DNA from 3 places in the Alteribacillus sp. HJP-4 genome. Region 3 is predicted to be linked to each of the others. Evidence: riboswitches for the same ligand, from Rfam matches in the RefSeq annotation. Region 3 holds a riboswitch; each other region holds the start of a gene.
The links. A riboswitch is a leader RNA that binds a small molecule or an ion and turns the genes downstream of it on or off. The one in region 3 is predicted to bind S-adenosylmethionine.
Positions count from the first base shown of each region.

Region 1: another riboswitch for S-adenosylmethionine. It lies ahead of mmuP (S-methylmethionine permease); the one in region 3 lies ahead of metK (methionine adenosyltransferase).
Region 2: another riboswitch for S-adenosylmethionine. It lies ahead of ACE4RR_RS07365 (methionine biosynthesis PLP-dependent protein); the one in region 3 lies ahead of metK (methionine adenosyltransferase).

Region 1 is NZ_JBHIKY010000025.1:33,624-43,859, forward strand. Features, by position in the region: gene ACE4RR_RS17710 (alpha/beta hydrolase) at 1-223, shown strand, start outside; gene ACE4RR_RS17715 (SDR family oxidoreductase) at 596-1,333, shown strand; gene ACE4RR_RS17720 (SDR family oxidoreductase) at 1,423-2,169, shown strand; gene ACE4RR_RS17725 (cyclophilin-like fold protein) at 2,253-2,612, shown strand; gene ACE4RR_RS17730 (DapH/DapD/GlmU-related protein) at 2,692-3,261, shown strand; gene ACE4RR_RS17735 (cyclophilin-like fold protein) at 3,695-4,255, shown strand; gene ACE4RR_RS17740 (aldo/keto reductase) at 4,379-5,236, shown strand; SAM riboswitch class I at 6,215-6,318, shown strand; gene mmuP (S-methylmethionine permease) at 6,429-7,847, shown strand; gene mmuM (homocysteine S-methyltransferase) at 7,810-8,763, shown strand; partial or broken gene ACE4RR_RS17755 (avidin-fold protein) at 8,788-9,128, shown strand; gene ACE4RR_RS17760 (hypothetical protein) at 9,252-9,425, shown strand; gene ACE4RR_RS17765 (hypothetical protein) at 10,189-10,236, shown strand, end outside.
Region 2 is NZ_JBHIKY010000006.1:86,096-96,331, reverse strand. Features, by position in the region: gene ACE4RR_RS07370 (bifunctional homocysteine S-methyltransferase/methylenetetrahydrofolate reductase) at 1-308, opposite strand, end outside; gene ACE4RR_RS07365 (methionine biosynthesis PLP-dependent protein) at 339-1,442, opposite strand; SAM riboswitch class I at 1,608-1,713, opposite strand; gene ACE4RR_RS07360 (hypothetical protein) at 1,818-1,982, opposite strand; gene prsW (glutamic-type intramembrane protease PrsW) at 1,979-2,647, opposite strand; gene ACE4RR_RS07350 (asparaginase) at 2,753-3,730, shown strand; gene ACE4RR_RS07345 (YpdA family putative bacillithiol disulfide reductase) at 3,889-4,875, opposite strand; gene ACE4RR_RS07340 (Glu/Leu/Phe/Val family dehydrogenase) at 5,001-6,251, opposite strand; gene ACE4RR_RS07335 (adaptor protein MecA) at 6,424-6,987, opposite strand; gene ACE4RR_RS07330 (MerR family transcriptional regulator) at 7,080-7,994, opposite strand; gene ACE4RR_RS07325 (metallophosphoesterase) at 8,037-8,792, opposite strand; gene yhfH (protein YhfH) at 8,979-9,113, opposite strand; gene ACE4RR_RS07315 (hypothetical protein) at 9,336-9,545, shown strand; gene ACE4RR_RS07310 (hypothetical protein) at 9,623-9,862, shown strand; gene ACE4RR_RS07305 (hypothetical protein) at 9,919-10,155, opposite strand; gene ACE4RR_RS07300 (RecQ family ATP-dependent DNA helicase) at 10,172-10,236, opposite strand, start outside.
Region 3 is NZ_JBHIKY010000027.1:32,310-42,545, forward strand. Features, by position in the region: gene mnmL (tRNA modification radical SAM protein MnmL/YtqA) at 43-1,014, shown strand; gene mnmM (tRNA 5-(aminomethyl)-2-thiouridylate-methyltransferase MnmM) at 1,011-1,583, shown strand; gene ACE4RR_RS18280 (divergent PAP2 family protein) at 1,702-2,184, shown strand; gene ACE4RR_RS18285 (beta-class carbonic anhydrase) at 2,285-2,839, shown strand; gene ACE4RR_RS18290 (hypothetical protein) at 3,096-3,644, opposite strand; gene ACE4RR_RS18295 (tetraprenyl-beta-curcumene synthase family protein) at 3,631-4,695, opposite strand; gene ACE4RR_RS18300 (alpha/beta hydrolase) at 4,726-5,505, opposite strand; gene ACE4RR_RS18305 (gamma carbonic anhydrase) at 5,630-6,142, shown strand; gene ACE4RR_RS18310 (hypothetical protein) at 6,307-6,438, opposite strand; gene ACE4RR_RS18315 (helix-turn-helix domain-containing protein) at 6,604-7,503, shown strand; gene metK (methionine adenosyltransferase) at 7,674-8,873, opposite strand; SAM riboswitch class I at 9,034-9,150, opposite strand; gene ACE4RR_RS18325 (thiol-disulfide oxidoreductase DCC family protein) at 9,217-9,609, opposite strand; gene pckA (phosphoenolpyruvate carboxykinase (ATP)) at 9,896-10,236, shown strand, end outside.

The sequences.
Region 1 (10,236 bases), on a different contig from region 3:
GTTCGAAGATATCGAGACGATTTCTCCGCGTCCGATGCTGTTCATTACGGGGGATGAGGCTCATTCCATCGAATTCAGTCAAGATGCGTACGAGCGTGCAGCTGAACCAAAAGAACTTTACATTGTTCCAGGTGCAGGGCATGTGGATCTGTACGACCGTGTGGATTTAATCCCTTTTGACAAGCTCGACTCCTTCTTCAAAGAAAATCTAAAGAAAAAATAATGACGAGTGATAAAAAATCGTGTAAGTTTGCATGACAATGGGACTAGGAGTGCAAACATGGTGTGAATCCCGCATATCTGGGTGGGATTCACTTTTTTTATTCTAATGAAAGAAAACTCCTTAGAATGGGATTTATTTTATTTGTCCCTACCCTAAGTTCAAATTTTCATGTCTTGTGAAAGAAACAAATCAAGTAGGAAAGTAAAGCGATAGGGAAGGTACTAGAACATAATTTAGCGTATCATTTCTATTTTACTAATGCTTATAGAGCATATTGTGATATTAGATATAAGTATTTGTTATGTGTAAAAGGCGCAGTTAAAATAATTAACAGAAGGTGAATAACACAAAAAAGAAAGGATGTTTCTAATAATGTCTACTATTCAAGATAAAGTTGTTGTCATAATGGGTGCATCAAGTGGGATTGGTGAAGCAACAACTAAGTTACTTGCTCAACAAGGTGCCAAACTAATCATAGCTGCACGACGTTTGGAGCGTTTAGAGGCCATCAAAGAAGAATACCCGGAGGGCGATATTCATATTCAACAAGCAGATGTCACCAACTATGAAGATGTCAAAAAAGTAGTGGGGCTTGCTATGGACACCTATGGCAGAATTGATGTTCTTTATAACAATGCAGGGATTATGCCGACTGCGCCAATTGTGGAAGGTCGTCGTGAAGAATGGCAGCAAATGTTGGATATCAATGTAATGGGAGTTTTAAACGGCATTGCTGCGGTGGTACCTATTATGGCAATTCAAAAATCGGGGCATATTATCGCAACGGATTCTGTAGCTGGTCATGTGGTATATCCTGATTCAGCCATATATTGTGGAACAAAGTTTGCTGTGCGTGCGATTATGGAAGGTCTACGACAAGAACAACGGGAGAATAATATTAAATCAACTATTATATCACCTGGAGCTGTGGCAACCGAGCTATATCAAACCATTAATGACAAAAATGTCTCAGAAGATCTCCATAAGGCACAAAAAGAATGGGGATTAGTTGCGGATGATATTGCATCAGCTGTGGTGTTTGCGATTGATACACCTGGTCGAATGGCAGTTAGTGACATGATTGTTCGTCCGACAACTCAACCCATGTAAGCCTATAAAGCTGCACTGCTCTTTCTTTTACGAGTAAGCCAAAAGAAGGAATGACCATTCTCAGCCTTTAAAGGGAGGGACTTATTATAATGAAGAATCTAAAAAACAAAGTCGTTATCATTACAGGTGCTTCAAGTGGCATTGGAAAAGCAAATGCGTTGTATCTCGCAGAGAATGGAGCAAAAGTTGTTTTAGGAGATGTACGTGAAGAGCGTTTGCAAACAGTAGTTGATGAAATTAAAAGTGTAGATGGGGAAGTTTCGTCGCAGGTGACAGATGTGACAAAGCGAAATCAAGTCGAAACCCTCGTGGCTAAAGGTATGGATAGCTTTGGTAGCATTGACGTTATCATAAATTGCGCCGGTGTCATGCCACAATCCTACCTGTGCGAAAATAATTACGAGGAATGGGAACGCGGCATAGACACAAACATTAAAGGAGTACTTTATGGGATAGGGGCCGTTCTTCCCATCATGCATAAACAACAGACAGGGCACATCATTAACATTTCGTCAATTGGCGCACATAACGTTATACCTGGAGGAGCCGTATACAGCGCAACTAAATATGCTGTTAAAGCTATAACCGAAGGATTGCGTAAGGAAGAGGCCGAAAATAATAAAAGCATTCGTGTAACAAGTATCTCACCTGGATCCATAGATACAGAATTTACTCATTCTATTGCAGATCCTGAAATTAGAGCTAAATTTGATGAATTAAGCGAAAATGCAATAGAACCTGAATCAGTAGCTCGTTTAATTGCATTTGCAATTAACGAAGAAGAACATGTTGCACTAAATGAAGTGATTATCCGTCCTACTGAACAGATCCTATAAAAGGGACAACCCTATCGAGAAACCCCTAAGCTCGTCTTTAGAGTTACCAAAGCTAATATAGATCCTAATAAGGAGGGAGAAGAGTGAACCTAGAAAATCAACACCTTATCCTTTCATTTGGAGATGAGAAACTTAAAGCGTCATTAGAGAACAATGCCACAGTTAGACAGTTTATCAAGAACCTACCCGTTACGTACTCGATGAATGATTTATTTAATCGTGAAAAATTTGTAGAAGTAAACGACTTAGAAGTAGAGCGAACTGTCTCCAGCTACGGTAAAGGAGATATCTCCTACTGGACACCAGGAAAGGCATTGGTGATTTATTATAATGATGATGATGAACCTATCCAAGGTCTTGTGAAGCTCGGCGAAATCTTGGAAGGCACTGAGCGATTAGAAAATTATCCTGGAACTATCGAAGTAACGATAAATATAGAGTAATAAACAAACCAAAAGTGGATAATACAAACCGATGTGAGGATTCTAAGAAGTAGTGAAAGATAGGCAGGGGATTTCAAACATGAATATGGAAGAATTTATTGAATTTTGCAAAGAAGGAAATCCTATCTCTGGAGAGGATAAGGAGCTCCATGGATTGTTAACACAATGTAGCTTCGAAGCTCAAAGAATTACGATGGATTTAAATACATCCTATCATTCAAAAGAAGAAATTGTAGAGATTTTCAGTGAATTGACAGGATACAAAGTTGACTCATCTTTTATGTGTTTTCCGTCATTCTACACTGACTTTGGCAAAAATATCACTATTGGGAAAAACGTATTTTTTAATACAGGCTGCTCGTTCCAAGATAGAGGCGGAATTTTTGTTGGAAACGGTTCACTGATAGGTATGAATGTTACGATTTCTACACTAAATCATGGCTTATCCATAGAAACAAGAAACACAACATACCCCTTGCCAGTCAAAATTGGCGAAAATGTATGGATTGGATCGAGCTCATCAATACTGCCTGGTGTAACGATTGGGGACAACGCTGTTGTTGCAGCAGGAGCAGTTGTCACTAAGGATGTTCCACAAAACACTGTTGTAGCAGGCGTACCAGCAAAGGTAATTAAAAAACTAGTTTAGTTATTACATTAAAAGTAAGTCATTTAAATAAAAAGGAAGTGTTGGAAATGTCCATCTACTTCCTTTACTTTCTGTATTCCACGAATTACTTCCAAACACTATTTATTTAAAGATTAAAAATTATTTACCATTCCCCATTTCTTAAGAACTTCTACTCCTAAATTCCAATTAAAATCCACAAACTATGTTGATAAATGTTATTGGCTTAAAATTTCAAAATGGCCATATATTTGATGCCTCTTTGTAATTTCTTTTGTGAAAAACGAATATAGGAGGAGACAAACTTGATGAAAAAAGTGTTAAAATCATCTGAATTTCATATACAGATTTATATTAACAAACATTACGCATTTCCCTTGCCTATAATCTTAGGACATAAAGGGCTTAGGTGTAATCAAAAGAGCAAGAAAAAATGGATAAGGAGACTAATGATATGAAAAAATTGTTGACGTTAGCTTCTGCTATTATGATTGTCTTTACCCTTTCAGCATGTGGAGATGATAACAACGAAGGAAGTAATTCTAATGACAGTGAGACTAGAAGTAATCCAGATAACGAACAAGAGAATACATCTGAGGAAATAAATAATGAAAACACTCAGAATTCTACAGGGAATAATGATGATTCGGATAATTCAGAAGAAAAAATAATAGTGACTCTTGACAACGGGGAAATCATTATAAATGTTTATGATAATCCGACTAGTAGGGAATTTTTAGCACAACTTCCTTTGACACTAACATTCGAGGAATTTGGGGGATTTGAAAAACTTAGTTATCCACCGGAAGAATTAACTACGGAAGGGGCACCTTCTGGCTATACACCTGAACGTGAAGATTTTGCTTATTATTCTCCATGGGGAGATGTGGCCATGTTTTATGATGATCATAGATACTCTAATGGACTTGTTAAATTAGGAGAAATTGAGTCTGGGGTAGAATTACTTGAAAGTATGAATGATGACTTTACAGTTTCCATTGAAAGAATGGATTAAAGGAAATCTAGTAATTAACTACTAAACTATTGAGAACATCTATTAATATTCAATTTGAGGATGTTAAATAAAAAAGCCAATTATTCGAAAAATCAGCAATACTATAAACTTACTAGACGGGGAGTGAATAAATTGAAAACAGTAAAAATTGCCGGGAGAGAAATTTTTCCAATAGGTTTAGGTACTTGGAACATGGGAGATGACAAGGAAAAGTATACACAAGAATTAAATGCTTTAAGAGCGGGTTTAGAGGCGGGTGTCCAAGTCATTGATACAGCAGAAATGTATGGTAACGGGAATTCTGAAAGATTAGTAGGTAACGCCATTGAACTATTTGAACGAGAAAAGCTATTATTAGTATCAAAAGTACTTCCTGAAAACGCATCGAAAAAACAATTATCCATAAGTCTAGATAACTCCTTAAAACGATTGAAAACAGATTATCTAGATCTTTATTTACTTCATTGGAAAGGTAGTATTCCAATTGAAGAAACAATAGAAGCAATGGAAAAGGCTAAAATGCAAGGGACAATTAAATCCTGGGGAGTTTCAAATTTTGATGTAAATCAAATGAAAAAATTATTAAATCTGCCCAATGGTCATAACTGCGTCACAAATCAAGTACGTTATAACTTAGGAGATCGAGGGATAGATTTCGATTTAGTTCCTATGATGAAAGAAAATAGAAAGCCACTAATGGCATATGCTCCTGTAGCTAGAGGAGATAAATTAGGTTCTGCTCTAACGAAACAACAAGTTTTACTGGATATTTCTAAAAAGTATAATGTAGATGTTTTTCAAATTCTATTGGCCTGGAGTATCCGTAATGGAGAGACCATTCCTATACCACAATCTAGTAATCCTAAGCATGTAATAAAGAATGTAAAAGCTGTTAACATTGAGCTTACAGAAGAGGATTTAAAGAAAATAGATTCTGTCTATCCAGAACCAAGTGTGAGTGAGCCACTAGCTTTGTGGTAATTAACCTTAATTACAAAGGTACTAGTATTTGTATGGGCTCCCACAGAAAACTGTAAACTAAAAAAGTCTAACACTGATTAATAGGTAATTAGGAATTGATGGTTTCGTAATGAGGGAAACAGATAGTTTCCGCTTTGCAGTTCTAGGATTTATTTCTTCATTCAATTTGCGTACCACACATTTTTTTAAAATGTTTAGTTCATACGGTTAAAGAACCATTTCTTTTATTCTGAATTCTAGGTGATGTTTTTAGTGACTGGATTATGACTGGATACTGTTCATAAAGTATTAAAACTTATTGTGGTTTATAAATTCACTTTGCGTTGGAAACCTTGGTATAACAAGGTTCTGAGGGTCTTATTATTGTCCTATTAAATAGCCGAGTGAATGGGCGGCATGATGTAGTAACTCCCAAAATCCTTTAATGACAAGGGTTTTGAAGTTTAGAAGGCCTGAAATGACTGGATTTTAAGATTAAATATAAAATTAAGAAGCCCCTCAAGAGTTTTTTGAACCTTTTGAGGGGCTTCTTTACCTGCAGGATATTCTTAGATTTTTATAACGATCTAATAATTGTTAAGAGACCTCTTATTTAAACTTTTTTCTTTTGGTAAGGATATTAGCGCTGATGCCATTGTCTCGAATCAAAGGAACGAGTAGCGCATAAATCCTCACAACATTATGGGGGCTATTTACAATGAATGAATTTGCTGATTGGAATTCCAGAATGGACATAAAAGCTCAATTACAAGTTGAATTAATTCTATTCCTATCTCTAGTATGAGAGAGCTTGAGAATCCTCGTGGCCACAGTACTTAGCGCACGCTTCCACGAAATGTAACCGCTCTAGTGATGGTGGGAAATGAAACAAATAGACTAGGAGGAAGAATAGATTTCTCGGGATCTCATTTTGGTTTACATTTTTACGATCTTGACTATTTTGAAATCAATTGGTAGAGTTGTGAAAAATGTAAATATTTCTTATCAAGAGAGGTGGAGGGACTGGCCCTTAGAAACCTCAGCAGCAGATCTTTAAGACACTGTGCTAATTCCAGAGGGTGATCTTACCTGATAGATAGGAGCTTCTTTTATTTGTCGGAAACGCACTCGTTTAGAGTGCGTTTTTTTCTTGAGGAGGGAAGTAGTCTTACTTTTTGTTCAACATTTTCAAAAGTATTAGGAGAGTGCCGTTATGAAGTCACAAGGTCAAAAATTTAAAAGGGAAATGAAAACGCGGCATTTAGTGATGCTGTCTCTTGGAGGTGTAATTGGTACAGGGCTTTTCTTAAGTTCCGGATATACGATTCAACAAGCGGGCCCCTTTGGCACAGTGCTTGCCTATTTAATAGGAGCATTAGTTGTTTATCTAGTCATGCTCTGCTTAGGTGAACTTTCTGTACATATGCCGGAAACTGGCGCCTTTCACAGCTATGCAGCTAATTATATTGGTCCTGGTACAGGCTATACGGTTGCCTGGTTGTACTGGCTCACCTGGACAGTAGCACTGGGTTCAGAATTCACAGCAGCAGGTTTAATGATGCAGTTATGGTTTCCATCTGTCAGTGTTTGGATTTGGAGCGCTTTTTTTGCCGGAATAATTTTTCTGCTTAATGCGTTTACTGTGAAATTTTTTGCTGAGTCTGAATTTTGGTTTTCTTCAATCAAAGTAATTGCTATTATTCTTTTTATTATTTTGGGTACTGCTGCAATGGTGGGATTAGTTCCATTAAATGATTCAGAGCCTGCACCATTTTTATCAAATTTCACAGGTGGAGGACTGTTTCCTAATGGTGCGTTTGCTATCCTAATGACTATGCTTGCTGTGAACTTCGCCTTTTCAGGAACAGAGCTCATTGGAATCGCAGCAGGGGAAACCGTTGATCCTGAAAAAACAATTCCAAAGGCTATTCGAACCACTTTAATTAGGTTAGGGGTATTTTTTGTTGGGACGATTATTGTCCTGTCTGCTTTGCTTCCAACAAGGGAAGCCGGAGTGATTGAGAGCCCCTTTGTTGCGGTGCTAAAAAACATTGGGATTCCGTATGCCGCGGATCTTATGAATTTTGTGATTATCACTGCTATTCTATCAGCAGCTAACTCAGGGCTCTATGCATCATCCCGCATGTTGTGGTCACTTGCCGATCGACAAACTATTTCACCGGCTTTTGCAAAATTGACCAAACGAGGCATTCCTTTGAACGCTATTGTATTCAGCATGCTTGGCGGCGGGCTTGCTCTGCTTACAAGTGTTATTGCCCCAGACACCGTCTATATTGTGCTCGTATCAATTTCAGGGCTGGCTGTTGTAGTGGTTTGGATGAGTATCAGCGCTGCCCAATTTAATTTTCGCAGGCAATATTTAAGAGAAGGGAACCGATTGGAGGACTTGGCCTATCGTACACCGTTTTATCCCTTGGTACCGATCGTTTCGTTTATCCTCTGCCTTACATCCTGCATTGGAATAGCTTTCGATCCCACTCAACGAATTGCCCTTTATTGTGGAATTCCATTTATCCTATTTTGCTATGGAAGTTATTATATAGGACAGCATTTAAAGAAAAGAGGAACCAGATATGTCGAACCAAGCAAGTCAAAAGCACAATCCCATTGATTCAATTTTGCAGAAGTATTCCCCTGTCATTCTTGATGGGGCGTTAGCGACGGAGCTTGAAAAGCACGGATGTGATTTGGATGATCCGCTTTGGTCAGCACGAGTCTTGCTGGAAAAGCCTGAAGCCATTGTCAGGGTACATGCGGATTATTTCCGCAAAGGAGCAGACATAGCTATTACGTCAAGCTACCAGGCGACAATTGACGGGTTTGCTAAGCGCGATATTAAAAAAGAGGAAGCAATAGAATTAATTAAAAAGACGGTACATCTAGCAAGACAGGCTAGAGATGAGGTTTGGAATGAGGAAGAAAACACAGGCCGCCCTAAACCTTTAGTTGCTGCCTCCGTAGGACCATATGGAGCCTATCTTGCCGATGGCTCTGAATACGCAGGAAACTACGGTGTGTCTGATAAACGTTTAGCAGACTTTCACCGCCCAAGAATGGAAGCTTTGATTGAAGCAGGTGCGGATCTTTTAGCTATAGAAACCATTCCGTCTTTTCAGGAAGCGAAAGTACTTGCTTCCTTACTGAAAGAATTTCCGGATACATCTGCCTGGCTGTCTTTTTCCTTAAGAAGTGGAGATGCCATAAGTGATGGTACGAACCTAAAGGGATGTGCAGAAACATTTAATGATCATAAGCAAATCGCTGCCATTGGTGTGAATTGTGCCCCAATCCCTTTTGCTATAGAAGCTGTGAAAGATCTGCGTGGAAACACTGAGAAGCCAATTATTGTTTATCCGAATTCAGGAGAAATTTATAATCCTGAAACCAAAACATGGCATAGCGAAGAAGCTTGTGACCCATTCGATATTCAGTCGGAAGCCTGGTATGAAGAGGGAGCGCGCATTATTGGCGGTTGCTGCCGAACAACACCAGAGCATATTGAATCGCTAGCTAAGAAATGGAGATAACCTTTGTGCAATGATTACAGGAGGATGATTGACTATAATAATCGAAAGTTTATTTCTGTGGAAAATACGGAGAATGGGGAAGTTTCTTCAAAAACTTATTTTCACTACTACCAGGAGGGGCGCATTCTTTATGCAGATTACGAGGGTGGAGACATTGTAAAAGGAAAGCTGATTGGAATTGTGAATGAAGATGATACAATAGAATTCCGACGATACAACCACATTAACATCTCCGATGAAATAAGAGGAGGGAAATGTAAGTCCACGCCGGTAATACGGATGAAGGGAAAATCGAGCTCTATGAAAAATGGCAATGGATTGATGAAGAGCAGACAAAAGGCGAATCAGTGATTAAAGAAGTGTAAATAGAAGAGAGGATCCTTACAAGGGTCCTCTATCTTCTTCAACCTTTGACCGTTGGATCAATCAGTACAAAAACGCGAGTTCCTTTAAGGGTCCTCTCGAGGGAACTAAGAAGAACTCTTGATATGAATGTCAAAGACCCTTTAGAAATTTTTGTGGATCATGACAAAGTGATTCTGCAGAAATACAAGGCTAACAAAGCATGTGCCGTAACAGGGGAAATTACAGCCGACAAGGGCAGAAATGGGGCAGGATTTCATTATTATTGCCCCATTTCTATTTGGTTACATCAGATTTAATCCCCAAAGACGTTAATTTGCTGGTATTACAACCATCCTCATAAAGTTAATCATGTGCACTCCAATAGGTGTTACTTCCGACTGGATATTGACTGGATTTTCTTTATTAATATTGATATCTTATTTAATCTCATATTAATATCGTAAAGTTGGAAAGCCGAGTATATAGGGGTTTTTACATCTTATTTTTAATTATTTAGTTAATACAGTGAATGGGCGGCATGATGTATCACTGCAATTACTGTTATTAACTCACAAACCTATTCCCGAATAATAAAACTCCTTATGGGTCTATTTAGACGATTAAGGAGTTTCATTCTTTTCTTTCTATGAATGAACTATAAGCGGTGGTATTAACGTAAGGTACGTGAAATTATTATTTGCAGAGCATTTACATCACTTGATATCTAAATTAATTTTTTGTTTCTTGTTACATAAAAATATTCAGTTTATATATTAAAAGAAACGTTTTAGTTTCAAAAATATGAGAAGAATTTTTCTTCAGTCTCCATTTGGAGATGTTCCTCGTGGTCACACATCTTGTAATTGAAAAGAGAAGACCTGACCTTTTTTTATTTTTTTAAAAGACTGGTATGATGATTCTTATAGGGGTAGGACGACTAGTGAGGGGAGCGTACTTTTTACGGTTATCTTCCTATTCCTTGAATTCTTTGGACTGTCATAAATTCTACCTCCTTATTTGTAATGGTGGTTGATTTTTCGGAGGACCTTAGTTCCCCGTTACGTGGGTAGGAGGCATTGGATGAGAGTAATTATTAAGACGAAAGATACAAAGGAATACTTCAGCGGA
Region 2 (10,236 bases), on a different contig from region 3:
ATCGTCGCACAAACAAAAACATTTCCCGCTGCCGCTGATTTAGCAATCTTTACAGCCTCTTTATTAATACGTTCTACATCGTTATCTAAATTGTAGTTTTGAAGTTTAATTCGATTGGCAGCGTATGAATTTGTCTGTATAACTTCGGCCCCCGCCTCAATATATTCCTGATGCACATTTCTTACGGTCTCAGGAGCTCTTAAGTTTAATTGTTCAAAAGACCCACTATAGCCTTTTTCGTATAAGTACGTCCCCATCGCTCCGTCGCCGACAAGCACTCTGTTTTTTAATTCATTCATCAAGTCCACTTACTCATTCATCCTTTCTGTCTACGGGTTCTAAAGTGAAGCGAGTGCCTGATCAAGGTCTGCGGTGAGGTCTTCAACATTTTCTATTCCTACAGAAAAACGAAGCAGCCGGTTACAGACGCCGTTTGCAATTCTCACTTCTTCAGGAACATCTGCATGCGTCTGCGTTGCAGGATAAGTCATAAAACTTTCAACTCCGCCAAGGCTTTCAGCAAAAGTCACCAGCTTCAGCTTCCGCAGTAAAGGATCCACCCATTCCTCATTTTGAACGCGAAAGGAGAGCATTCCTCCTTTGCCTGGGTATAAAACATCGGTAATCTTGTCGTGCTTTTCAAGAAATTCAGCAATTTCCCGGGCATTTTCCGTATGTTTTTCCATTCTCAGTGCCAGCGTTTTCATGCCGCGCATTAACAGCCAGGAATCCATTGGAGAAAGAATTGTGCCCATACCATTATGAAAGGCATTAATTTGTTCACAAATAGCTTCGTCCTTAGCAGCAATTAATCCGGCAATCACATCATTATGACCCCCGAGATACTTAGAGGCACTGTGTAAAACTATATCAGCACCCATTTTCAGCGGCTGCTGCAGCAGAGGAGTATAAAAAGTATTGTCAACGATCAGCAGCAAATTGTGTTCTTCTGCTATTGCGGCAAGGGCAGGAATATCTGCTTCCTGCATCAGAGGATTAGTAGGTGTTTCTATAAAAAGAGCCTTTGTGCGGCCGTTTATTTTCTCAGCGAAAGCCTGCAGATTACGCGGGTCCCCGTATTGAATAGGGACGCCCCAGTTTTTCCAGCCTTCCTCAAATAGACGATACGTTCCTCCATAAAGATCCTGTGATGCTAGAATCTCGTCGCCCTGATTAAACAATGCAAATAATGTCTGTATCGCTGCCATGCCGGAGCTTAAGGCAAAACCTTTAGAACCACCCTCAAGCTCAGCGATAGCTTCTTCTAATATCAATCTTGTCGGATTGCCGGTTCTTGAGTAATCGAAGCCTGTCGACTGACCGATGCCCTCATGTCTATAGGCAGTAGAAAAATAAAGCGGAGCACTGACAGCTCCCGTATGATTATCCTTTTTGTTGCCTACCTGCACAAGCTTCGTATCTAAATGATGATTGTTGTTCATAGCAATAGCCACCTTTTTTAAGTCTAAGATAGTATATATGTATAATTCTGCTGTGCAGAATTCTAACAGGTTCACTGAAGTAAATAGCACGTTAAATGTTCTGTAATATAATAAAACCTTCTTCCGGTTAGAAGAAGGCCTGTTAAGTGATAAAACATACACTTCTTCTCATCTCTCAGACGAATCGTCTGATGGATTTAGCACCTGACCGCCGCAGCAGCTGGTTGCTGAGATTTCTTAGGGCCTGTCCCTCCATCTCTCTTGATAAGAATAATTTTTCAATTGTAATTAAACCGTACATGAAATTTGTCGTAATTGCAATAAGAAAAGCGCAATCTTCACGATCTGCGCAGCTTTCCAATAATTAATTTAGAATTATTCTGGAGAAATGTCGATTAATAAATCTGTTTCGTTTCCGCACACACATCGTTTAAAACCAGTCTCCAGTTCGCCTTCTGCATTGTGTTTTCCACGGAGAATATATTTTTCACTACATTTTGGGCAGCGGATCACAACTTTATAACGGATGTTGACAGTCAAGCTTCCATCCCCTTTTTCTGCGGCGTTTTATTGGCATGCTTAGTTTTAGATAAGGCGAACCACCAAAGGAAAAACATAAATGGCACCATCATTATTAAAATATTTTCATGAGTAGTTAATAATATCAAATCGTATACAGCGTGTAAAACAATAGGCAGTACCAGCGCAGAAATGATCCAAAAAACGGAGCTTCTTTTCTCCGGAAAACGGGCACATCCGAAATAATAACCCATTACTACCCCGAACAGTGCATGACTGGAAACGGGAAGGACTGCTCTTCCAAAGGCATAATCTATGCCAACTGCCATTAAGTATAAAACATTTTCTGCAGTGGCGAAACCAAGCGAAAGGGCAACTCCATATACAATTCCATCATACCTGGTCCTGAATTCCGCGAACCGGTAAACAAGAAAATAAAGTAAAAACCATTTAAAAAATTCTTCCAGAAGAGCTGCCCCCGCTAATGCTTCCTGCCACTCTTCTGTTAGTACTCCCTCTGTCCGGAGTGCATACTGTAAAACCATTATCGGAAACACTAACAAAACACCCATGATAAAAGAGCGCATTACCTGCCAGGCGGTATTTCTTTCATATTTGTTTTTTAAAAAAAAGTAACTTAACAGTGCAACAGCAGGCGCCAGTGCAGCCGTTATTAGTGCAATCACCTCGCATCCGCCCCTTCTAGACCGCTTTTATCGTAACACGGTATTTTCAGACAGTAAAAGAAAGATTAAGATAGTAGGAGAATATTGAAAGGGAGGGCATGAACGTTGAATAATATCTTAGTGATTCACACAGGCGGCACCATTTCTATGAAAGAGAACAAAACTACCGGAGATGTCTCTCCTGACACAAAGAATCCACTCCACGAATGGGAGGAAATTGCTGCAGAATTCGCAAATATTAGTGTACATTCCTTTTTACATCTGCCCTCACCCCATATTACTCCGGCACATATGATGGATTTATTTCGCTTCATAGAACAATGTATGGCGGACAAGCCGGCAGATGGTGTAGTGATCTCTCACGGCACCGACACTCTTGAGGAGACTGCCTATATGCTTGATCTGCTGCATCATGACGAGTATCCAATCGTCATTACAGGCGCAATGCGTTCGAGCAACGAAATAAGCCCCGACGGACCTCACAATTTTGTTTCCTCCATACGGACAGCTGCTTCAGATAATGCAAGGGGTATGGGAGTACTCGTCGTTATGAACGATGAAATACACACGGCAGAGCACGTGACTAAAACACATTCTTCTAACATAGCGACCTTTCAAAGCCCGCCTTATGGCCCAGTGGGATTGATAACTAAACGAGGAATTCTCTTTCCAAGAAAACCTGTAAAAAGAGATCATTTTCCAGTGTCAAAACTTTCAAAAAAAGTTCTATTGATTAAATGTTACGCAGGAATGGAAGAAGATAGTTTTCGTCATTTTATATCGCAGCGCTTCGATGGACTCGTGCTGGAGGCTCTCGGCCAGGGGAATGTGCCCCCTGCTCTGTTAATGCCATTAAAAGAGGTACTCGACCGCGGTATACCCATTGTACTGGTGTCACGTTCCTTCAGCGGTATCGTACAGGACACCTATTCCTATGAAGGCGGCGGCCGCCGGTTAAAGGAAATGGGCATCATATTTTCGAACGGCCTCACCGGCCCTAAAGCCCGCTTAAAATTACTGGCTGCTCTTTCAGTAAATTTAGATAAATATAAACTTCAACACACCTTTGAACAGCTTCAATGATGATTGGGCCAGCCGGGCTGCCGGAATTTCTAAAAAAATCGTATTGGTTACATCCCCGCCTCTCTGGAGAAAGCGGAAGCGTTTCGCAGATATGCAATAGTTTTGATTTTCAACCATCAACTGCCTTAATATTTATTAAACAATAAAGCAGACGCAGATTAATTCTGGGTCTGCTTTCGAATTTCTTCTGCAATTTTCTCTCCGTGGAATCTTCCATTTTCTATAAAGATTTCATTAGCATCTATTCCTGCAGCAATCACTCCAGCAATAAACAGGCCCTTAACGTCCGTTTCCATTGTATCTTCATTAAAAACTGGCTTACCTGTCTGAACATTGACAGAGGCACCTGAGCTTTTCAATAGAGTCTGGTCAGGGTGATAGCCTGTCATGGAAAAAACCGCATCCGCAGGGACTGCTTTGACCATTTGATCCTGTATGTAATGGACCTCAGTATTTGTTATTTTGCTGACCTCCGCTCTGAAATGAACCATTACTTTATTATCTCTAATTAATGCATTTAAATCAGGCAGTATCCAAGGCTTTACCGTATCGGTGAAGCTTTCACCCCGATAAAGCAGTGTCACGTTTGCTTCTGCCTGCTCTAATGCGAGCGCAGCATCTACAGCAGAATTTTTCCCGCCGATGATGACTACATTTTTCTTGAAATAAGGATGTCCATCACGGAAATAATGATTTACATGAGAAAGGTCCTCGCCTTCAATATTCATATAATTGGGGTTGTTGAAATAACCTGTGGCAATCACCACTTGGTTGGCAGAATAATGGTGTGATTCTCCTGTTTTTTTTCTCGTATCAACAAAAAAGCAGCCTGAATTCCTGCAGAGAGCCGTAACCTCTTCAAAAGAGGCTATACGGATATTTCTCTTTAAAGCGACTTTGCGGTAATACACCAGCGCCTCCTGTCTGACAGGCTTGCGTCCGTTGGATGGAAACGGAAATCCTCCTATTTCCAGTTTATCACTCGAACTGAAAAAGGTTTGATGCAAAGGATAATTATAAATAGAATGAACAATATTATCTTTTTCAATAACGAGCGGTTCGACCCCAGCTTTTTGAAGCTCTATTGCAGCAGAAAGTCCACAAGGGCCAGCTCCTATGATTATAACGCTTTCCTGTTGTACCACCTTGATAAACTCTTCCTTTCTAATGAAAAACTTTCCTCTTGTATACTTCCATTCTTTACTAAAGAATAATTAAATCAAAAAAAGCCGCGCCGGAGAAACCCGGAAGCCGGCTTATACAAATAAAATTAGATCCACCCTCTAAATCGCGATGCTTCGGCCATTTTCCTGACACCGATCATGTATGCCGCAAGTCTCATATTTACCTTCCTCCCTTGAGAAAGGCGGTAAATATTTTCAAATGAATTGACCATGACTTTTTCCAGCCGTTTTTCAACCTCTTCTTCTGTCCAGTAATAACCCTGATTGTTTTGTACCCATTCAAAATAGGACACCGTGACTCCCCCCGCACTTGCAAGCACGTCGGGGACAAGCAGAATGTCCCGTTCATTCAGGATTTGGGTTGCCTTCCAGGTTGTCGGACCATTTGCTGCTTCAACTATGATTTTAGCTTTTATTTTATCTGCATTTTGTTCCGTAATCTGATTTTCTATCGCTGCTGGAACCAGGATGTCACATTCTACTTCCAGAACCTCTGTATTTGTAAGCCTTTCTTTAAATAAGTTTGTAACGGTCCCGAAAGAGTCCCTTCTGTCAAGAAGATAATCAATATCAAGACCATCTTCATCATAAAGGGCACCATACGCATCTGCTATTCCGACAACTTTCGCTCCAGAATCATGCATAAATTTTGCAAGAAAACTACCCGCATTCCCAAACCCCTGAATAGCTACCCTTGCCCCGTTCATATCCATACCTTTTTTCTTTGCTGCTTCACGAATACAGATAGTTACACCTTTTGCGGTAGCGGATTCTCTTCCATGCGAACCACCAAGCACGATTGGTTTACCCGTAATAAACCCGGGAGAATCGAACTCGCGTATTCGGCTGTATTCATCCAGCATCCATGCCATAATTTGAGAATTTGTAAACACATCGGGAGCAGGAATATCTTTCGTAGGCCCGACTATCTGACTAATTGCCCGGACATAACCGCGGCTCAGCCGCTCCAGCTCTCGAAACGACATCTGCCTTGGATCACAGACAATGCCTCCTTTTCCACCACCATATGGTAGGTCAACAATTCCGGCTTTTAAGGACATCCAAATGGAGAGTGCCTTTACTTCTTTTTCTGTAACGTCAGGGTGGAAGCGAACCCCGCCTTTCGTCGGTCCAACTGAATCATTGTGCTGTGCTCTGTAACCTGTAAACACCTTCGTAGTTCCATCATCCATCCGTATTGGAATTCTGACCGTAAGCAGACGCAGGGGCTCCTTCATCAGCTCATATACTTCCTGCGGATATCCTAATTTGTTCAAAGCATCATATATAACAGTCTGCGTCGATGTCAGCACATCCAAATTCTCAGGCTCTTTCATCTGTTCATTACCTGCATTCTTATTTTTATGATCTGTCATTCTTTATTCACCCCTGCGGCAATTTGCTTTATCAGCATTCTTGTGCACCTTACCTACTACTATAAAGAATAATATTTTTCATTTCCATAAAAAGCAGAAATTGGTCCCACAGATAAAGAGTGAAGAGATTTTCTTATTTACGGATCTGCAGTTCATGTAAAGCGGATTTTGATATGACACGCTGTGCTTTTTTATTTAAAGTCTCCACTGAAATGCGTGTTCTCTCTCCATATTCTTCTGCCAGGGCAATCACTTTTTCTTTTTTCGCTGCATTAGCTGGCAGTGGAATGGACAAATAAAAACACGGATACCACTCATAAAGAGCTCCGCCCTTCAAGCCTTCATTTCTCGCCAGCTCTGCAAATGCGTGAATGTTTTCCATGTTGACAAACCGGATGATGATGGAGCGATTCCAAGAACCGGCTCGATGATTCAAGGATATAATATTACCCAGTTCATCATAAAAATGCATATAAAAAATAACCGCCCCGTCTTCCGTTTCCTCCATTTCTGCATCCATATTGCAATCAGCAGGAATCAAAAAATGACTTCGTACAATATTAAATAGTTTATGAAAAAAATTCTCTGCAGCTTCTTCTTCTCCAAAATTACATTCCATATCTATACCAGCACGATTGAGTTCTTTCTTTGTGACAAGCACTTTAACTGACTCATCCGCCCAACTGTAGAGTTCCATGTTTGTATCCTCCCGGGCTCATCTCACTAAATGGAAGTTTTTTTCTTTTTATACTGTATTCTAAAACTCTCGTATCGGTGAGAATTAGTTATTCAGCCTTTTTCAAACATCGACTGTTGAACCCACTGTTCCCATACTTCTTTGGCTGGACCGACGAGCTGAGATTTATAGGATTGTTTCTGCAGCTCCGGCATTGAATCAAAGGCAAAACCGCCTGCCCCAATTTTCAAAGATGGAAATTCCTCTAAAAGCATATCAATTAATGTTAAAGTCCCATCAAGATTTTCAATGAGGGTGCATGATGTGAAAAACAGCTTTGCATCAACTTCGCGAATAACGTGGACTACATCCTCTTCAGGGATTCCTGCCCCTAAATAAATCACTTCAAACCCTTTTCTTCTAAGAAAAAGAGTGAATATCATCAAGCCGAGTTCATGCTTTTCATCCGGTCCTGCTACAGCAACTACCTTCGGCAAAAATCCGTCAATCGGATAGCTGTGAAATATATTACCTATTTTAGTTCGTAAAAATGCCGTTACATAGTGTTCATGGGCTACAGTAACCTCTTTTTTTTCCCACATGTCACCGACTTTATAAAGAAGTGCACCTAAAATGTCTATAGCCACTTTTTCGATACTGAACATGGCAAATGCTTTATTCATATGCTCATGGGCCTTTTGTTCTTTAAACGCAAGCAGCGCCTGTAAAATTTCCTGTGCGATCTTATTCGACTGATCCTCCTGGAAAAACGTTTCTGCTTCGTCTTCTGCTATATTTGTCTGTTCCAATAAATCCACTGCCTGACCTATTGTGAATCCTTTGTTTACTTTGTCAAGCAGCCACTTTAAGACAGAAACATGCTCATCGGTATACAATCTGTGCCCAGCCTGATTTCTGACCGGCTCCACAATTTTATATCTTCTTTCCCATGCCCTCAGTGTGCCCGGCTGAATCCCAAGCATCGTTGAGATTGCCTTAATATTGTACTTTCCCTCTTTTTTAATCATCTCCGTCCCTCCGCCGGCTATCGTCATTTACAGCATTTGCAATTACACTTTTTCATACAAACTAATTAGATGAGTTTCAGAGGGGGCGCCCAGTCTAAGGGGGAGACAGGTAGTCCCATACCCGCTGCTGACAAGCACTGGTATACCGTTTCGGTTTTTCCATCCGCCTTTTTCACGTAACCCTAACGGTCCCAGACGGATTTGTCCTCCATGGGTATGTCCCGTAAAGGCACACTGAATACAATGCCCTGATGGAAGCCTTGCAGTCATAGCAGGATCGTGCATTACCAATATCAACGGGCCCGGCAGATTTGTAAGAAAAGAGGTTTTAGCTCTACCTCTGCTCCAGTCATCTAAACCGGCTATATATAAAGATTCTCCCGAGATATTCCATTTGTAAAAATCGTTTTCAAGCAAAAAAACTCCTTCATTCTGCAGTACTGAAGAAAATTCCTCATCCAGGTTCTCCCCATCATTATTCCCCCATACGAAGAGTACTTTCCCTATCTCCGTCAACTTTTTTACATTTATTCGAACTTTCTCCAATGGAACATTTTTTTCCATTAAGTCCCCGCCGATGATAACGAGTTCAGCTTTATCCTTTACTCTGTTTATTATTTTGTCTGAAATTAACCTGTTATGAATATCCGAAATAAAAAAAATGCTCTGACCTCTGAATTGTTCAGGCAAATTTTTTAAATAAATCTTTTCTGATGTAACATTATTCCCTTTTGCCAGTGAGAGCATATAAACAAATAAAAAGAATGCTGCTATTAAGAAGCTGTTGAAATATCTCAATGGAATCTGCCTTTCTAAGTAATAGACAATCACTATAATGTATTTTAGCAAAAAATCAGCAAAAATGAATCTGAACAGAGCATATAGTATATATATTTCCTTCTAACGCCTGAATTAAACTTTGTTTTTCAATTAGGAACTGATTGAAAAATGCACAAAAAAAAGAACGGGCTCCCGTTCTCGCTGTTACATATGCTGGGAATGACGCAGGCATTTATCACACTGATTCATGTAAGACTCATGCTGTTCTTCCATAATTTCTCCACAATCAGAACATTGCTTTTGCGGAAGATTTCTAAAAAACTCCATGACTCTTTTCATTATTTTCTCATCTCCTTTAATTCTGTATTAGTCTCTATATATGTTACTGATATTGTATTATAACAGTATGTCCGAAGTCAATGCTGTTTTGCAACATTTAAGCCTATTTTTATCTGTTGTATAACTAAGCCGTCACATATTATGCAATTCATTTCCTTTTTTCTTTAGATAGTTAGTTTATAATTTAAATATAGGCTTAAAAAGATTGGAGGCGCTTTATCGATGGATCTATTTATATTTCTTATCGGAGCTGCCGGCTTTGGTTCAGGATTTATTCTTTTGTTATTTTTTCTAATCAGTAAGCGTTCATTATTCGTGCCGTTTATTTTGATGATCGTTGGTGTTATTTTCTGTTTTGCCGGCTTAATATTATCTTCTCCTCTCTCAGAGGAAGAACGAGCCGTTAATTTTTCTTTAGAAGAGGGCTTGTAATTATATTGAATATTCTTTCAATTTAAAATATAATAAGAGGGAGGAAATTCATATTTACTTTCCGGAGGCGGATGATTATGAAGCTGAACAAATTAACACGCCGCTCTTTAGTTACTGAGGAGGATATTGAATACAACTATCGTCTTGGAATACCTGTTGAAGTCTACTGTCTGTACACAGAATCTACGGTTGCTTTTGGAAAAATTGCTTCGTTTACTTCCCGGCATATATGTATTTCGAAAACGTATTTTAACAGAAATCACTTTGTTTTTATCGGTCAGAGAATTATGAATGAGTCTAAGTCTTCCCTCGTTTAACGCATTCAGGCCGCCAGCTTTTGAATCGGTGCAGCTGTGCGGCCGGAATTTGTATTTCAATTTATTAAAAATGGGAAAGCAGCAGCGGCAGCAACGATACATAAAAATAAAATAAGCAGCAGGCTGGCTAAAGGTAGGCGGATACGGAGCCCTGCCTTTTTTTTATGCGCGAGCTTTCTTGAAGGAAGGGCAGAAGTTGTTATATGACTGCTCGTGTGCTCCTTCTTTTCTGTTTTTATTTTGTTTAACCGTCGTAAGTCTTCTGCCTGATCTTTATATTCATGGTTTGTCACAGGTCTGCCCCCTTTTTTAAAAGTCAGCTCTTTCTACAAAATGGAAAATTTCTTTCAATTCTTCCTTCCAGGAAAGGTCAA
Region 3 (10,236 bases):
ATACGAGAGAAATAGATGTTTTCAATTGAAGGAGAGATTTACATGTCTCAGACCAGCAGCGCATCTTCGCCAGTTATGTGGGGAGAAAAACGCTACCATACATGGAATTACCACCTTAGAGAAACCTTTGGTGAAAAGATATTTAAGATACCGCTCGATGCAGGCTTTGACTGTCCGAACCGGGACGGAAACGTTGCATCCGGCGGCTGTACCTTTTGTTCAGAACGGGGCTCCGGTGATTTTGCCGGGGACAGAAAAGATGATCTCGTTACTCAATTTCATACGATAAAAAACCGAATGCATCAAAAATGGAAAAAAGGAAAGTATATCGGATATTTTCAGGCATTCAGCAATACCTATGCACCTGTTGAGGAGCTGCGGGAGCTGTTTGAGGTTATACTTCAGCAGGAAGATGTCGTCGGACTCGCCATCGCGACACGCCCTGACTGCCTCCCGGAGGAGGTTGTTGACTATTTAGCTGAACTGAATCAGCGCACGTACCTGTGGGTCGAGCTCGGCCTGCAGACCGTCCATGAACGCACGGCCATGATTATTAACCGCGCTCATGATTATCAATGCTACGTCGATGGTGTTAATAAGCTCCGCAGACATGGAATCCGAGTTTGTTCGCATGTCATTAACGGGCTTCCACTTGAAACTAATGACATGATGAAGGAAACGGTTGAGGAAGTAGCAAAGCTCGATGTTCAGGGGATAAAAATTCATCTGCTGCATTTATTAAAACGTACTCCAATGGTCAAGCAATACGAAAAAGGAATGGTCGATCTAATGAATAAGGACGATTATGTACGGCTTGTCGCTGACCAGCTCGAGATTCTGCCCCCTGAAATGATTATTCACCGTCTCACCGGTGATGCCCCGTCTGAGCTGATGGTCGGGCCGATGTGGAGCATGAACAAATGGGAAGTCCTAAACGCAATTGATGATGAATTAAAACGCAGAAACAGCTGGCAGGGTAAATATTACGAGACGAAGGCTGCGGCGGCTAAATGATTCTGCCGGGTATTTTACCTTTCGCCCGCCAGCTTCTTGCGTCAGCACTGCAGCCTGGAGATACAGCAGTTGATGGAACCGCCGGCAACGGCCATGACACGCTGTTTCTTGCAGAACTCGCAGGGAACTCCGGCCGCGTGTATGCATTTGATATCCAGGCAGAAGCAATCGAAAATACGCGAAGACTCCTTCAGGCAAAAGACCAGTTGTCGCAGGTCTCCCTTTTTCAAATAGGGCACGAGCAGGCGGCATCCGTTATACCACCGGAAGAATTCTCAAATGTGAAAGCGGCGGTGTTCAACCTCGGTTACTTGCCGGGCAGTGATAAATCTATTACTACGCACTCAGAGTCCACCCTGGCAGCTGTAAAAATACTGCTAGACCGTATGCCAGCCGGGGGCTTGATTGTGCTCGTGATTTATCATGGCCATGTCGAAGGCAGACAGGAAAAACAAGCCGTGGAAGCATATGCAGAATCACTCGACCAGAAAAAGGTGCAGGTGCTCCGTTATGGTTTTATTAACCAGGTAAATCGCCCACCTTTTATTATCGCTCTCGAAAAAAAATAAATCGCTCCACTCAGAACATAGGAACGTTTTTTAAGATTAATACGCAATCTCTGTGGGTAAAATATAAACGACATTATGTTACATAATTAATGCATTGAACCCAAGAATATTAAATGAGGTGGAGCGAATGAACCGAGGAATCGTTACAGCATTATCAGGTATCAGTATTGCCCAGGGATTGAAAGTCCTTACTCATAAGCGCTTGACAGGGAATTGGGACTGGCGGCCGCTCCTTCAAACCGGGGGCATGCCGAGCTCTCACTCTGCAGGGGTTTCCTCGCTGGCTGCCTACGTGGCTGCGAACAAAGGGACGACTTCGATAGAAACTGCTCTTGCCGTGGTGTTTGGTGCCATAGTCATGTATGATGCTCAGGGGATCCGCCGCCATACCGGTGAAATTGCCAAACTCGTGAATGATCTTGATGATAACATTGAAATCATTTCCGGTGATTACCCCGATATCAGCTATGTCAGGCAGGACAAAGAGCTGAAGGAGCTCCTCGGCCATCAGCCTGCAGAGGTTGCCGGCGGCGCCCTGCTTGGAGCACTCCTTGGCTTTGCAAGCGCCAGAATTGAGGACCGGAAAGAAGCGAGAGCATAACAGGCTTTCGCTTTTTTTTATGACTGCCCACTTGACTTTTTTTCAACAATTACAGAAGCTATATATATAGATACATAACTAACAGAGGAGAGAAAAGAATATGTCAGTAATTGAATCCATATTGGAACATAACCAGCAATTTGTAAAAAACAAAGAATATGAAAAGTTCGAAACTACCAAATTCCCTGATAAAAAACTTGTCATATTAACCTGCATGGACACACGCTTGATCGAGCTGCTCCCTCATGCAATGAACCTTTCGAACGGCGACGCAAAAGTGATTAAAAATGCCGGCGCGGTAATATCGCATCCGTTTGGCAGTGTCATGCGGAGCATACTTGTAGCTCTGTATGAACTGCAGGCAGAGGAAGTGGCTGTTGTCGGCCATTATGGATGCGGAATGACCGGCATGCACTCCGGGCCAATTCTTGAAAAAGCCAAGCAGCAGGGCGTGACGGAAGAGCAGATTCAAGCGCTCGAATACACTGGAGTGTCGATTGATTCGTGGCTAAAGGGCTTTGACAATGTCGAGGATAACGTACGAAACAGCGTTGATATCATCAGGCGCCACCCGCTGCTTCCGAAAAATACCCCGGTGCACGGCCTGGTAATATCCCCGGAAACCGGTGAATTGACAGTAATTGATAAAGAGTAATTAGTATATTTAAGTAAATCGCAATCTCCCTGAAAGACGCTTTTTGGTCTGTGAGGCGTACGATGTGCCAGCGTATCCATCCCCGGGAGATCGACCTAAGGTGACGGTCAATAAACTGCGCAGGGCTGCCCGCAGCCCCGCATCGTTGCCCGGGAAGATACCACAGTCCGGAGGAGTTCTACAGCTGAACATCGAAGCTGTTAATAACTATAGCGTCGTTTCATTAATAACTTTAGCTGCTCCTATTAGAGGTGAATTATTTAACTCTCTTTATCATCTGCCTCATAGCTCCTAAATGATACGTAGAATGGGCTAACGCTGCTAAAAGATTATCAGTCGCAGCAGAATTAAGATTTCGGTCTTCACTAATGTGTTCAATCATTTTCATGTACTCCCGCTGAAGTCCTTTTTTTATTTGATCCCATTCATCTTTTGCCACCGTTCCAACTTCCCAACTTTCATCCCAATTGAGATCAGGTGTCTTTCCCTCCAATAGTTGGTTGTTTGCCCACAAATAGTAACGTGTATGATCCGTATGAGCGGCAATTGTCACCCCTTCTACAGGGACGGAAGCTTCCTCGGCGCTTAACGGATCAATAGTACCAAATAATCCACTACCTGGCTTTGATTCAGTGAACCAACTCCAATTTCCCTGGTTTCCTTCAAAAGTTTCACTTAGTAATTTTTTGATTCCTTCATTCTTCATATCATCACCCTTCCTTATATTTGTTTTATTCACCAGTCTGGCCATAGTCATGGCATCTCTTCCTGCTTCCAGATACCAAACCGCACTATTTAGCTTCACGCCTGTAAATCCAGGAATTCAAATAGAAAAAAGCAGTCGGAATTCCGCCAAATCGGATAAAGTGCTTTGCAGTTTTTTTCATTTCCGGATCTGTCTGCACCTTTTCATCCGCAAGGTAAATCGCAATTACACCGCTGATAATAGCGCGGTGAAACTTTGCATCCGGCAGCGTCTTCACACGCTCCTCCGCTTCTTTCTTTATATGGTTAATCCGATTAATCATATCCTGCTCACTTGGAAAGCAGGCACAGAAATTGAGCTCGTCGTCGGCAATGTCCTCTTCCTGATCAATAAAATAATCAAGAAGTATATGAAGACCCTGCACATAGGGAAAATAGCTGTTTTTAATCGCCAGCGCCTGCATGTTGGCAAGGTGGCTGCGAGAAGCGTAAGCAGCCAAAGTATAAATGCCGAGTGTGGAGCCTGTCGCAGCTGAAAATTCATACCAGCGCAAATCTCCTTCATACTGGTCGCTGGTCTCTTCATACCATTCTTTTAATCGTGGTTCTCTTTCAATCTTCACCACATGCTTATGAATCTGAAGGCCGCTGTAATATTGAGCGAGCTCCTTCATCTCCAGCTGTGCTGCATCAAACCCTGGAAAAGTACGAAGCAGACTCTGGCACTCCGTAACAAGTTCTTTCAAATAACCTCCGTCGTCCGGGCTGCCCCTGAACCTGTAGTAATTTTCCGGCTCAGCACCTGGCGTGAGTGCTTGAGTAAGGGCGGTGTGAAGTGCTTCAAAATCATCCGGGTCACTGGCACCGAATTTATCACAAAGACCGTCCAGATAATCACAAATTATCTGATACGCGACAATAAAACGGAGCAGACTGCTGCGTATTTCCTTTCTGGTGAGGAGCGCATAAACGCCGCCTCCTTCACAGTGAAAGGCCTTGGATTCTATTTCTTCAAGCGCCTGCTCCCGCAGCTCCTGATCCGGTATCAACTCCGCTTTTTTCTTCCATTCGCCGAGGATATCATGAACTTCCGGCACAATATCCCGGTGTATGTAATACATCATTAACCATGGCTTCGTTGCAACTTTCAATCGAGATCCTCCTATACAAAATGTATCAGATTAAATACGCTGGTTTATAAAATTCATCATAAACCTGAAAACCATTTCTCTTTCCGGTTCGTTAAATAATTCATGATAAAGTCCCTTCCATTCTTTCATGGATCTGTCGGATGTTTCAAGGCGGTTAAACCAGCGATGGGCTGCATACTGATCAACAATAAGGTCGCGGCCTGCCTGCAATACGAGCAGTGGTACATTGGGGAATCTGTCTGCTTCATGGAGGCTGATTTTCATCGCCTTCAGCATTTCCTGATACCACCGCGCCGTTACCGTCGATAAATTCAGTTCATCTTCCTGATAAGCGAGCCTTGCTTCCGGACTGCGTGTGATTTTTTCCGCCTTAATGCCCGTTTTTCCGCTGAATCCGGGCGAGAGACGGTGCATTATTTTTGTAGTGAATTCAGCTGTTCTGCCCGGGTACTCATACAATCCAAAACATGGAGAAGAGAGCACGACGCCCCGCACCGGCATATGCTTTTCCATTAAAGAACGAACTGTAATTAATCCTCCCATGCTGTGACCGAATAAATATACCGGCAGCTCATAGGAAGCGGCCTCTTTATACCAGGCATAAACCATGTCTATGTATTGGTCAAATGAATCAATATGTCCGCGCTTTCCACGTGTCCGTCCATGGCCCGGCAGGTCTCCGGCGACTACATGAAAACGCTGCTTTACCATTTGTTTAATAATCCATTCATAACGGCCATGATGCTCTGCTGCCCCATGTACGATTACCATCGTTCCTCTTGCTCTGTCCGACATCCAATTTTTCATCATTCGATCTCTTCCCTGCCTTTCTCTTTCGCTGCTGCCAAAAGGCGATTATCCTATTCATTTTACTACTTTTTTTGCTAAACTTACATCAAACAGAAAAAAATATTGTGAATTCTGGAGGGCTCTCATGATTTATCCATATAAAGGAAAAAAACCAGACATTGCCGAATCTGCATTTATCGCTGACTATGTAACCATTTCAGGAGATGTCACCATTGGGGAGGAATCGAGTGTGTGGTTTAATACATCCATCCGCGGGGACGTCGCCCCAACAATGATTGGAAGCCGTGTTAATATTCAGGACAACTCAGTTCTTCATCAAAGCCCAAAAAATCCACTTATCATAGAGGACGATGTAACCGTTGGGCATATGGTAATTTTACACAGCGCCATTATACGCAAAAATGCTCTGATCGGCATGGGAGCAACCATTCTTGACGGAGCAGAAATCGGTGAAGGGGCATTTATCGGTGCGGGAAGCCTTGTGCCAGGCGGAAAAGTCATTCCACCCCATACGCTGGCTTTCGGCCGCCCTGCTAAAGTGGTCAGACAGCTCAATGAAGAAGACCTAGCAGAAATGAAAAGAATCCGCGAAGAATATGTGGAAAAAGGTCAGTATTACAAAAGCATGCAGAAATAGAGCTCATGCGGCAGAAAATACGGTTTATCGCCGTATTTTTTTATTGAAACTAAAATCTGTCCAAAAAATAGTGAACTTATGTTAAATATTAGTACACAACATTTCTCCATTATTCGATCCGTAAAAAAAATAAGCCTGTCCGGCTTATAAATTGTTTACCTTTATTAATGTTTATGTGGCAGATCCAGTGTCGTAAATCCTCCGCTGACTTCTTGTCCAGCTTGAAAACTACCGGCTCCGAAAACAACGGCAAGACTCAGAAATAACGCGGTAAAGATTAATTTTGATTTTTTCACTCTGGGTCACCTCCCATATGATAGACCCAGTATATAAGAGGAGGAAAAAGCTTGCGTTCGGCATATTTCCCCATTTTTTTCAAGGATTCTGTTATTTTCTGCTTCCTACTTTTCTAATCTTCGTATAAAATAATTATAAGCATACTATAAGGAGGGCGGATGGAAATGGATTTTTCGAGAGTTGGAAAGAAAATACATGAGCTTCGCCGGTATCACCGCATGACCCAGTCAGATCTTGCCCGTGATATTTGTACGCAGGCCCAGGTCAGTAAAATTGAAAATGGAACTATTATCCCGTATTCAAATACGTTATTTCAAATTGCAGAACGTCTTGGCGCCGACATGTATTATTTCTTTGAGGAAGCTCGTACTGACAGAGCTGATTATGTAGAAGAGGTGTTTGAAAGACTAAGAGACCTTCGTTTTCAGCAAAAGTATGAAGAGATAAGAGAAATTCTGATTCATGAAAAGAAAAATCCATTGTTCCAGCCCGGCTATTACAAGCAGTATATGCTCTGGCACGAAAGTATTTGTGTGTTTCATCTGGACCGTGAACTCAAACGTGCGCTCCAATTAATCCAAGAAGCGCTTGAAGCGGACGAAAGTACGGTATTTACAGAGCGCAAAGGCGAAATGATGAATACAAAGGCCATCTTTTATGATTTAACAAATAATTATCATCAGGCCTCTATCATATGTGAAGAAGCATTATCGCGCCTGCGCAAATTAAAACGCATAAAAAATCCCTCTATTGAACTTCGCTTAATTTACACATTAACGAAAGCACTCACGAATCAAAAGAAATATCAGAGCTCTGCCTTCTGGTGTGAAAAAGGAATCAAGCGCTGCATTGAAACAAACAGTATGTATGTGTTTGGGGAACTTCTCTACCAAAAAGGCAGAAATTTAATTTTTCTCGACAAGCATAAAGAAGGAATAAAAAGCTGGAAAAAAGCACTGGCTATTTTTGAAGTTACCAATCAAAAGCCTCTAGCTAACATCGTAAATAAAGAAATGGAACAACTCCGCGATTCCGGCAAATTTCAGGATGAAATTTATGAATAGGATATAATCAGGCTCGTGTGCTGGATGCGGACAGGAGATCCGTTATTCTTTCAAAATTTGCTTTCCTTCCTTGCGAAGCCATACATGCCTGAGCTTTTCTTAAACTATGATTTTACTCTCTTAAAGTATAAAAAAGGATGGCGGAGCTCCGCCATCCTTTTTCTACTATATTATTTCTGCTCTGATGCCAGCTGTTTTAAAAGTTCCGCTTTGTCTGTAGCTTCCCACGGCAGTTCAATATCTGTCCTGCCAAAATGGCCGTAAGCCGCCGTCTGTTTATAAATTGGACGGCGCAGATCAAGCATTTTTATAATGCCGGCCGGTCGGAGATCAAAATTCTCCCGAACCAGGTCGACGAGCTGGTCCTCTGGAAGCTTGCCGGTACCAAAAGTGGCGATGGAAATAGAAACAGGACTCGCCACCCCGATCGCATAGGCTACCTGAACCTCGCATTTGTCTGCCAGGCCTGCTGCTACAATATTTTTTGCAACGTAGCGGGCAGCATACGACGCAGAACGGTCTACTTTAGTAGCGTCCTTGCCGGAAAAAGCACCACCGCCGTGACGCGCATAGCCGCCATAGGTATCAACAATAATTTTCCTGCCCGTCAGTCCTGCATCCCCCTGCGGACCGCCGATGACAAACCGGCCGGTAGGGTTAATGAAGTACTTCGTCTCCGAATCCAGGAGATGCTCGGGAACAACCGGATCAATGACATGTTCTTTAAGGTCAAGATCGATTTGTTCCAATGTCGCATCGGCATGGTGCTGAGCCGAGATAACAATTGTATCGATACGGATAGGATTTCCATCACTATCATACTCCACTGTCACCTGGGTCTTTCCATCCGGGCGCAGGTAAGGGACGATTTCCTTTTTACGGACCTCGGTCAACCTTCTTGCAAGCTTATGGGATAGAGAGATCGGCAGCGGCATTAATTCCTCTGTTTCGTTATCCGCATAACCAAACATTAACCCCTGATCCCCTGCGCCGATTTCATCTATTTCCGCCTCGCTCATATGCCCTTCTCTTGCTTCGAGAGCACGGTCGACCCCCTGGGCAATATCGGCAGATTGTTCATCAATCGATGTAAGTACGGAGCATGTTTCAAAATCAAAGCCGTATTTCGCCCGCGTATACCCGATATCCTTTAATGTATCACGGACAATCTTGGGGATATCTGCATACGTAGAAGTGGTAATCTCCCCTGTTACAAGTACGAGTCCCGTGTTCACCGTGGTTTCGCAGGCCACACGGGCATTCGGATCTTCCTTTAAAATTTCATCAAGGATCGCATCGGAAATTTGGTCACATATTTTATCCGGATGTCCTTCAGTTACTGATTCTGATGTAAATAATCTGCGTCCAATTGATTGCACGTTTTGCAGCCTCCTTTTGCCGAATTATAGTACGGCACTCATTCCCTGAGTCAATTTCTTTGAAGACGAGAAGGAGATTTATGCGGAAACATAAAAAACCCCCGATTCCTATGGCGAGGAAAAGGAGGTTCTACCCGTTCACCTTTTTCGCCTCTTATCTTCCAAGACGCTATCCGTCTCTCCAGGTTAGCACCTCTTCATCATTTTGCATTGATGAATGGTTGCCGGGCTTCACAGGGCCTGTCCCTCCGCCAACTCGGGATAAGAGTATCCGTTATGCGACATATCATATCGCAGTTTCTGTGTCTGTGTCAAATATAACAGATTATGAGGGCTATTCATGAATGCTGCAGGCGCCGGTTTCACACGTACGGCCAAACCATTGATAGCGGTTTTTGGCCAAATATTGATATATGATTCTGCCCGCTGTGTCTGCTCCCGGCAGGCGGAACAGCGGAGTAATTATCCTGCTTGCCGGAAAAACCTGCATCATTCTTTTAATAGAAGCAAACCCTGTATATAAATAGGTTTCGTCAACAAGCAGGTGCATTTCCTTTTGAATACGATCCTGTTCGAGAAAAGGGAACTCTTCAAGAATGGATGGATTTTGGATGGAATGCCATTCTAACTCATAATTCTTATCCAATTTTTCAATTTGATGTTTCGTTTTTTGGCACAAAGCACAGTTTCCGTCATAGAAAACAAAATAAGAATGATTTTTTTTCATCACAGTAAAGAATCCTCCTTCCCTTTTCAACTCCATTTTATCACGGCATCGATTTTAAAGAAAAACCTGCAATCTCGCCATTTTCAAAAGCCGAAAGCCTAAACTAAATTTAAGTCCATGAAAAGGCGAATAACTAATCAACAAAATCATCAAATTAGTATAGACTATTAGAATAAATGTGTTATACTAATTCATAATTAAACGTAATAAAGCCTCCCAATAAACGAATATGATGGAATGAAGGTGCTTTATTAAAACTTTTTTGCAAAGAAGGGGTTATGCCGCCATGACGACAATGAACTTTTCTGCTGAACTTTCAAACCTGTTGAAAGGGAAGAACATTGATAAAAATCTCCCGGTATCTCGATTAGTTGAAAAATCTTTAATGCGCCGGGAAGGCGTGTTAACCTCAAACGGAGCACTGAGTGTCAATACTGGAAAATATACTGGCCGCTCCCCGAAGGATAAATTTATTGTTGATGAAAAATCCGTGAGTGATCAAATTAACTGGGGCGCTGTGAATCAGCCGATCAGCAAAAAATCATTTTCCGGCTTGTACAGCAAAGTGCTCGCTCATCTTCAGGAAAAGGATGAGCTGTTTGTGAGCAATGGTTATGCAGGTGCAGA